DNA from 2 places in the Pseudoalteromonas sp. SCSIO 43101 genome. Region 1 is predicted to be linked to the other one. Evidence: predicted binding sites of a transcription regulator. Region 1 holds the regulator's gene; the other holds the start of a gene.
The links. Region 1 encodes NrdR, which represses ribonucleotide reductase genes. Its sites were predicted from a motif close to AAACACNANATNTNGTGTTT; they were not measured.
Positions count from the first base shown of each region.

Region 1 (4,220 bases):
ATGTTTAGCGACAACCGTTAAACACACACCATTAGTGGCAATACTGTCACCGAGCTTGACGTCTTTCATATCCAAATTAGTGCTTTGAATACGAATAGCCAGATCGCCTTGCTTTTGTGTTAGTTCAACAATTTTACCTGTTGCTTCAATAATTCCAGTAAACATAGTGCTACTCTTTATTTTTCAATTTTTGTGGCTTGCTTTGCTTTGTAGCTGTTAAGCGAATATCGTCGCCAATCATCACTGTATCAGTAAAGGTCAGTTCAGTGATATCACTCATCACGGTAACTTCTGCAAAGTTTAGTAAGCTTTTGCCCATATCACCTATTAACTTAGGGGCAATATAAACGATGTATTCGTCAATTAAATCCTGCTCAGCAAACACCCCTGCAAGGGTCGCTCCTGCTTCGAGCCATATCTGATTAAATTGTAGTTCAGCAAGACGCTTTAAAACCGCCGATAAATCAACTTTATTATTAACTGCTTGTACAACTTCGTGTTTAACAAAGTGAGGCCATTGATGTTGTTTATCAAGCGATGTAGTGAAAATAATCACCGGACTTTCAATGCTAAATAATGTAAGTTCAGGCGTTAACCTATTTTGTGAATCAATAATCACTCGAGTAGGCTGGCGCAAAGGCAAGGATGTAGGCATAGCAAATGGCAGTTCATCAACGCGCACATTGAGTTTTGCATTATCAGTAATGACTGTGTCAGCCCCCGTCAAGATAGCGCAACTTTGCGCACGATATGCTTGCACATCTTGGCGCGCTTTAGGACCAGTAATCCATTTACTTTGACCATTATTTAGCGCAGTTTTGCCATCTAAACTACAGGCCATTTTACAAGTCACATATGGTACCCCTGTTTCCATACGCTTTAAAAAGCCTTTGTTTAGGTCACGCGCTTGTTGCTCAAGTAAACCGGATGCCACTGAAATACCAGCATCGGCTAAAATCTGTAGACCACGACCACTCACCGCAGGGTTAGGATCGACCATGGCAGCAATAACCTTACTGACACCAGCTGCTTTTATACCTTCTGCACAAGGCGGAGTGCGTCCATAATGACTACAAGGCTCTAAAGTTACATATGCTGTGGCGCCTTTCGCATTGTCGCCAGCCACAGCCAAGGCATTTACTTCAGCATGGCCCTGCCCTGCTAGTTGATGAAACCCTTCACCGACTATTTCGCCATCTTTAACCAGTACACAGCCAACATTAGGGTTTGGAGTCGTGGTAAAACGCCCTTGTTTAGCAAGCTCAATGGCACGCGCCATATAAGCAGTATCAAGCTCTGTGAATGACATAGTTAATCACCTAAACGAGCGATTTCTTCACCAAACTCGCGGATATCTTCAAATGAACGATATACAGATGCAAAACGCACATAGGCCACTTTGTCGAGTTTTTTCAGTGACTCCATGATGCACTCGCCAATTAAATGGCTAGATATTTCACGCTCACCAGTAGCACGAAGTTGAGATTTAATAATGTTAACGACTTCGTCGACCTGCTCAGTGCTAACTGGGCGTTTCTCTAAAGCGCGATGCAAGCCATTAAGTAACTTATCTTCGTTAAATGGTTCGCGACTACCGTCTTGCTTAATCACTCTTGGCATCACAAGTTCAGCGCCTTCAAAGGTGGTAAAGCGCTCATGGCATTCGTTACATTCACGTCGACGTCTAACTTGGTGACCACCGCCAACAAGTCGAGAATCAATTACTTTGGTATCTTTTGCGGTGCAAAAAGGGCAATGCATAGGGTTCAACTTCCGTTTATAAAAAACAAAAAAAGGCCGCTTACTAAGCGGCCTTTATAATAGCAAAAAACAACGCTATTGTTATCTTAATTACGGTTTAACCAGTAATTAAGCGTAAACTGGTAATTTTTTACAGATAGCTTTAACTTTCTCTTTTACTTCTGCTTGTACAGACTCATCGTTGATGTTGTCTAGTACGTCACAGATCCAGCCTGCAAGCTCTTTTGACTCAGCTTCTTTGAAACCACGGCGAGTAATAGCCGGAGAACCAATACGAAGACCAGACGTTACGAACGGTGAACGTGGGTCGTTTGGTACTGAGTTTTTGTTAACAGTGATGTTAGCGTTACCTAGTGCAGCGTCAGCATCTTTACCTGTGATATCTTTGTCAATTAGGTCAAGAAGGAATAAGTGGTTGTCTGTTTTACCAGAAACAACTTTATAGCCACGCTCTTGAAGTACTTCAACCATAGCTTGAGCGTTCTTAACAACTTGTGCTTGGTACGCTTTGAACTCTGGCTGTAATGCTTCTTTGAAAGCAACCGCTTTAGCAGCGATGATGTGGCATAAAGGACCACCTTGACCACCAGGGAAAACAGCACTGTTTAGCTTTTTGTAGATCTCTTCATCACCACATGCAGAAACGATTAGACCGCCACGAGGGCCTGCTAATGTTTTGTGAGTTGTCGTAGTAACAACGTGTGCATGAGGAATTGGGCTTGGGTATACACCCGCTGCGATAAGGCCAGCAACGTGAGCCATATCTACGAATAAATATGCACCAACTTTATCAGCGATTTCACGGAATTTAGCCCAGTCAACAACGCCTGAGTATGCAGAGAAACCAGCGATGATCATTTTTGGCTTATGCTCTAATGCAAGTGCTTCAACTTGAGCGTAATCAATTTCGCCAGTTTCGTCATTTAGGCCGTATTGAATTGCATTATACGTTTTACCAGAAAAGTTAACGTGTGAACCGTGAGTTAAGTGACCACCATGAGCTAAGCTCATACCTAGTACTGTATCATGCGGCTGAAGAAGAGCTTGGAAAACAGCTGCGTTTGCTTGTGAACCCGCATGCGGTTGGACGTTAGCGTAATCTGTGCCGAATAATTCGTTTGCACGATCAATTGCTAGTTGCTCAACAACGTCAACATGCTCACAACCGCCATAGTAACGTTTGCCTGGGTAACCTTCAGCGTATTTGTTGGTAAGCTGAGAACCCTGCGCTTCAAGTACGCGTGGGCTACAGTAGTTTTCAGACGCGATCAGTTCGATGTGCTCTTCTTGACGAGCCGTCTCTTTAGTGATGGCTGCAAATAACTCTGGATCGAAATCCGAAATATTCATGCTACGTTCTAACATGGGGTCTCCTAAGGCAACGTGTATGGTGTTTTTTGAAGGCTGTATTGTACGCTTAAAACGCACTTTTGCCTATCTTGTAAAGATGAACATATTTAAACAGGGATTGAATTTATTTCACAGTGTTTTAATAATGATATTTTTTTATTGATACATAAAAAAAAATTATAGATTTAAAATATTACATATATTTTTAAAATGTCACTCTAGATAAAATTATCAACGCTTTATTGCGTTTCAATAGAAGCGAACTAAGCTTATATTCCTAGTCAATATCAAGGATGGTATAAGTACATGTTAGCTAAACCTATATATGAATTAGTCCCCTACGGATACTTCTTTCTCGGCATGAGCTGCATCACATTAGCAAATAATTATGTACCAACATTAATTGGTGTAACTTTATTTTTATTAGGCGCTAACATTTGGCGAATGCGCTCAGAAGCTAGAAGAACAGATCATATAAGCCAGCGAGTTAAACAAAAAAAGTCCAACTACTACTATGAATTTAAACCATTTATTATTTTTATTTCGGCTTTCACTTTGATGCAATGGACACAAAATGAATTAGTCTCAGTGATCAGTATTTTGCTATGTATTGCTGCGGTGGTCATTTTATGCATGCGAGTTTTAAACCGTCATAGTCATTCATTACTTCATTAAAAAAGAGCGGCTTCGCCGCTCTTTTTTTAGTATTAAGCTAATTTATTTAGCAACTCTGTTCGAAGCAATTGATAATCAAACTTAATATCTTCAGCCAAACACTGCTTTGCCAATGCATCAGCAAGCGGTTTTGGCATTGGCAGTTCAATGTCTAAAATTTGCTCTACACTGTCTTTGAATTTAGCAGGGTGTGCGGTCGCTAAAAATATACCTGCACTACCGTCGGCTAGATTTTCTTTCAAGCCTTGATAAGCAATTGCAGTATGAGGTTCTGCGATATAACCAGTCTGATGAATTTTTTTCATCACCTCTTTTGTTTCTTCTTCACCAACACAGCTTGAATAAAAGTCATCATAGCTAAACCATTCGTTATCTAGCATAAATTGAACGCGTGGCCAGTTATTCGGTTTACTCACATCCATTGCGTTCGATAA
Region 1 is NZ_CP072673.1:879,009-883,228, reverse strand. It holds gene J8Z25_RS04155 (riboflavin synthase) at 1-165, opposite strand, end outside; gene ribD (bifunctional diaminohydroxyphosphoribosylaminopyrimidine deaminase/5-amino-6-(5-phosphoribosylamino)uracil reductase RibD) at 170-1,309, opposite strand; gene nrdR (transcriptional regulator NrdR) at 1,312-1,761, opposite strand; gene glyA (serine hydroxymethyltransferase) at 1,870-3,126, opposite strand; gene J8Z25_RS04135 (hypothetical protein) at 3,418-3,786, shown strand; gene thrC (threonine synthase) at 3,819-4,220, opposite strand, start outside.

Region 2 (4,220 bases), 1.1 Mb from region 1:
TGTTTTGTGAGTTAGGGCATTTGCGCTGCCATCTGAGTAACGCTTACCGTTCTTCGCTAAGTAGTATGCGTAGTTAATAACACCAATACCTAGCGTACGACGACCCATAGTTGCGTTTTTAGCCGCAGGAACAGGGTAGTCTTGGAAATCAAGTAAGTTATCAAGAGCACGTACAGCAAGCTCTGCAAGCTCTTCTAATTCATCAAGTGACTCAATTGCACCTAAGTTAAACGCTGAAAGCGTACAAAGGGCAATTTCACCTTCTTCGTCCATTACATTGCTAAGAGGCTTAGTTGGTAATGCAATTTCTAAACATAGGTTAGATTGACGAATTGGCGCAACAGTCGAGATAAACGGGCTGTGCGTATTACAGTGGTCAACGTTTTGTAAGTAAATTCGACCTGTGCTCGCACGCTCTTGTGCAAACATTGAGAATAACTCAATCGCTTTAATACGTTTTTTACGAATTGACTCGTCTTGCTCGTACTTGATGTATAGCTCATCAAACTTCGCTTGATCTTCAAAGAATGCATCGTATAGACCCGGAACATCTGATGGGCTAAATAATGTGATGTAATCATCTTTGATTAAACGGCTATACATTAATTTGTTGAACTGCACACCGTAGTCAAGGTGACGCACACGGTTATCATCAACACCACGGTTGTTCTTTAGAACTAATAAATTTTCAACTTCTAAATGCCAAAGTGGATAGAACAGCGTAGCTGCGCCGCCACGAACACCACCTTGTGAACAGCTCTTAACAGCAGTTTGGAAGTGCTTATAAAATGGAATACAACCTGTGTGGTACGCTTCGCCATTACGAATAGGGCTACCAAGCGCACGAATGCGACCCGCATTAATACCAATACCAGCACGTTGCGAAACATATTTAACGATCGCAGATGATGTCGCATTAATAGAGTCTAGGCTATCACCACATTCAATTAGTACACATGAGCTGAACTGACGTGTAGGCGTACGAACACCTGCCATAATTGGCGTAGGTAACGAAATTTTGAAGGTAGACACTGCATCATAAAAACGCTTGATGTAATCAATACGCGTCTCTTTTGGATAATCAGAGAATAAGCTTGCAGCAACTAAGATATATAAAAACTGTGCACTTTCGTAAATTTTACCAGTAACACGGTTTTGAACTAAATACTTACCTTCAAGTTGCTTTACAGCAGCGTAGCTGAAGTTTAAGTCACGGTTGTGATCGATGTAAGCATCTAACTCGTCAATTTCTTGCTCGGTATAATCAACCAAAAGGTGTTGATCATAACGTTTGTCTTCAACTAATTTCGTGATGTGATCATATAAGCGTGGTGGCTCAAATTGACCGTACGCTTTTTTACGTAAATGGAATACAGCTAAGCGAGCAGCTAGGTATTGGTAATCAGGCGTATCTTTAGAGATCTGATCAGCTGCAGCTTTGATGATTGTTTCATGAATGTCATCGGTACGAATGCCGTCATAAAATTGAATATGAGATTTTAATTCAACTTGTGAGACAGACACATTCTCTAGACCTTCTGCGGCCCAAGCGATCACGCGATGGATCTTATCTAGATCAAGTGACTCTTTACGGCCGTCACGTTTGCTTACAGATAGCTGTTGGTTCATAGTTTTGCCTGTATTCCTTGGGAAATTATCGTTGTAAAGACAAAGGTATTCTTTATGTAATTATTATTATTCAATACCAGGGTGAACTAATTGAATAACATTTAGCCACAATATCTGGTGTTGTTTAAATTGCAGATCACAAGATAGTGTGGTCTGCGTTGTTTTGCAAGGGATAGAATTGCCCCATTTTGTGGATAACTATTGGATAAACGTATTGTGTTAGTAACCATTAACCTTTGAACATTCATAGAAGACGAAATTTGTAGAAATCAACAAAAGATCCAGAAAATTTATCGTTTTTAAAAATAAATTTTGACTGATTTTTTTATCATCAAAGAATGCTCAAAAGTGAATCAAATCACAATATATGGTGTTTCATCTATCAAATAACACTATATATGGTTAAATCCATCAATGGGTGTTTGCCAATTGAAATCCGCTTGCCAGTCAAGAGCAGCATCAACACTGGGTATGTAACCCCATAACGCCGTTGCACTATACATATTGGCAGCTTTTGCAGCTTGAATATCACGTTCAGCATCACCGATATATAAACAGCGACACGGATCAACGTCTAAGATCTCAGCTGTGTGTAAAAGTGGATCGGGAGATGGTTTTGAAACAGCTAATGTATCGCCACTTACTACCGCCATCGCTTTACTCAAAGAGGGTATAGCTTGTACTAAGGGCTCAGTTAAAAAGCCGGGCTTATTAGTCATAATGCCCCACTTAATATTGTTTTGCTCAAGTGCAATTAAAAGCTGCTCGATGCCATTAAAGCATTTACTGTGTACAGCGATATCTTCGGCGTAGTAATCAAGAAGCTGTTGGCGCAAAGCGAGTTGTTCAAGTTCTGGCCATTTATCACCAAAGCCTACTTCTAATAATGCATTTGCACCATTAGAAGCAGCAGGGCGATATACATGTTCAGCAACAGGGGCCACATTGGCATCTGCTAAAACGCGGTTTAATGCACCACCTAAGTCATCCGCAGTATCGAGTAGAGTGCCATCTAAATCAAAGATAAAGGCATCAAAATCGATAGAGGGTGTTTGCACACCACTCATCACGCTAGTTTCTCAAAGTGCAGGATGTAATTAACACTTACATCATCGTTTAAGCTGTACTGCTTAGAAAACGGATTATAGTTAAGACCTGTACTGGCGCGTACTTTTAATCCCGCTTCTTCAGCCCATGCAATAAGCTGTGCAGGTTTTATGAATTTTTTATGGTCATGGGTACCTTCAGGTACCATTTTCAATAGCTTTTCAGCACCAACAATGGCAAACAAATAAGCTTTTGGTGTTTTATTTAATGTTGAAAAGAATACATCGGCACCAGGTTTAGCAAGTTCTGCTACAGCGCGAATAATAGAAGCAGGATCTGGAACATGCTCAAGCATTTCCATACACGTCACAACATCAAAGCGAGCAGGGTGCTCAGCAGCAAATTGCTCTGCAGGTACTTTTATATAATCAACAGGCACGCCTGTTTCTAAACTATGTAACTTAGCAACGGTTAATGGCTCTTGGCCCATATCAATGCCAGTTACTTTAGCGCCCATACGGGCCATGCTTTCACTTAAGATGCCGCCACCACAGCCAACATCTAAGGTTTCCTTATCAAATAAGCCGCCCACTTTATCTGCGACAAAATCCAAGCGAAGAGGATTTATTTCATGAAGGGGTTTGAACTCTCCGTCGCGGTCCCACCAACGTTCTGCGATGGCTTCAAACTTTGCAATTTCTGCATTATCTACATTCTGATGCTCGGTCATAAAAAACTTCCTCGTTAATCTGAGGCCATTATATAGGGGTAAATTAATAAATCGCAAAGATTTAGCGCCTGTAAATCTAAATAAATTGTGATAGCATGGTCAGGAAATAATAACTAAAGCTCTTAAGACGGCGATTTGCCTCTTAATGAGTCAATACTGAAGGAATGTGAAATCAAATGACTGATCTCGCCAATGAAATTCTGCCAGTCAATATTGAAGATGAATTAAAAAATTCTTACCTTGATTATGCCATGAGTGTAATCGTAGGTCGTGCATTGCCAGACGTACGTGACGGCTTAAAGCCTGTTCACCGCCGCGTTTTGTTCGCAATGAACGAACTCAATAATGATTGGAATAAACCTTACAAGAAATCAGCACGTGTTGTTGGTGATGTAATCGGTAAGTACCACCCACATGGCGACAGCGCGGTATATGACACCATCGTTCGTATGGCGCAGCCTTTCTCATTACGCTACATGCTTGTTGACGGCCAAGGTAACTTTGGTTCTGTTGACGGTGACTCTGCGGCAGCAATGCGTTATACGGAAGTCCGTATGGCGAAAATGTCACATGAATTATTAGCTGATTTAGAAAAAGAAACGGTTGATTACGTACCGAACTACGACGGTACTGAGCAAATTCCTGACGTATTACCTACTAAAGTACCTAACTTATTAGTAAACGGTTCTTCGGGTATCGCTGTTGGTATGGCGACAAACATCCCACCTCATAACTTAACAGAAGTTATCAATGGTTGTTTAGCGCTGATCCAAAACCCAGACATGTCAATTGCTGACCTTATTGAATATATCCC
Region 2 is NZ_CP072673.1:1,931,626-1,935,845, reverse strand. It holds gene nrdA (class 1a ribonucleoside-diphosphate reductase subunit alpha) at 1-1,629, opposite strand, end outside; gene J8Z25_RS09060 (HAD family hydrolase) at 2,022-2,696, opposite strand; gene ubiG (bifunctional 2-polyprenyl-6-hydroxyphenol methylase/3-demethylubiquinol 3-O-methyltransferase UbiG) at 2,696-3,406, opposite strand; gene gyrA (DNA topoisomerase (ATP-hydrolyzing) subunit A) at 3,583-4,220, shown strand, end outside.
Region 2: nrdA (class 1a ribonucleoside-diphosphate reductase subunit alpha) is a predicted target of NrdR. The motif match lies at 1,733-1,752, and genes of this name have one in related genera.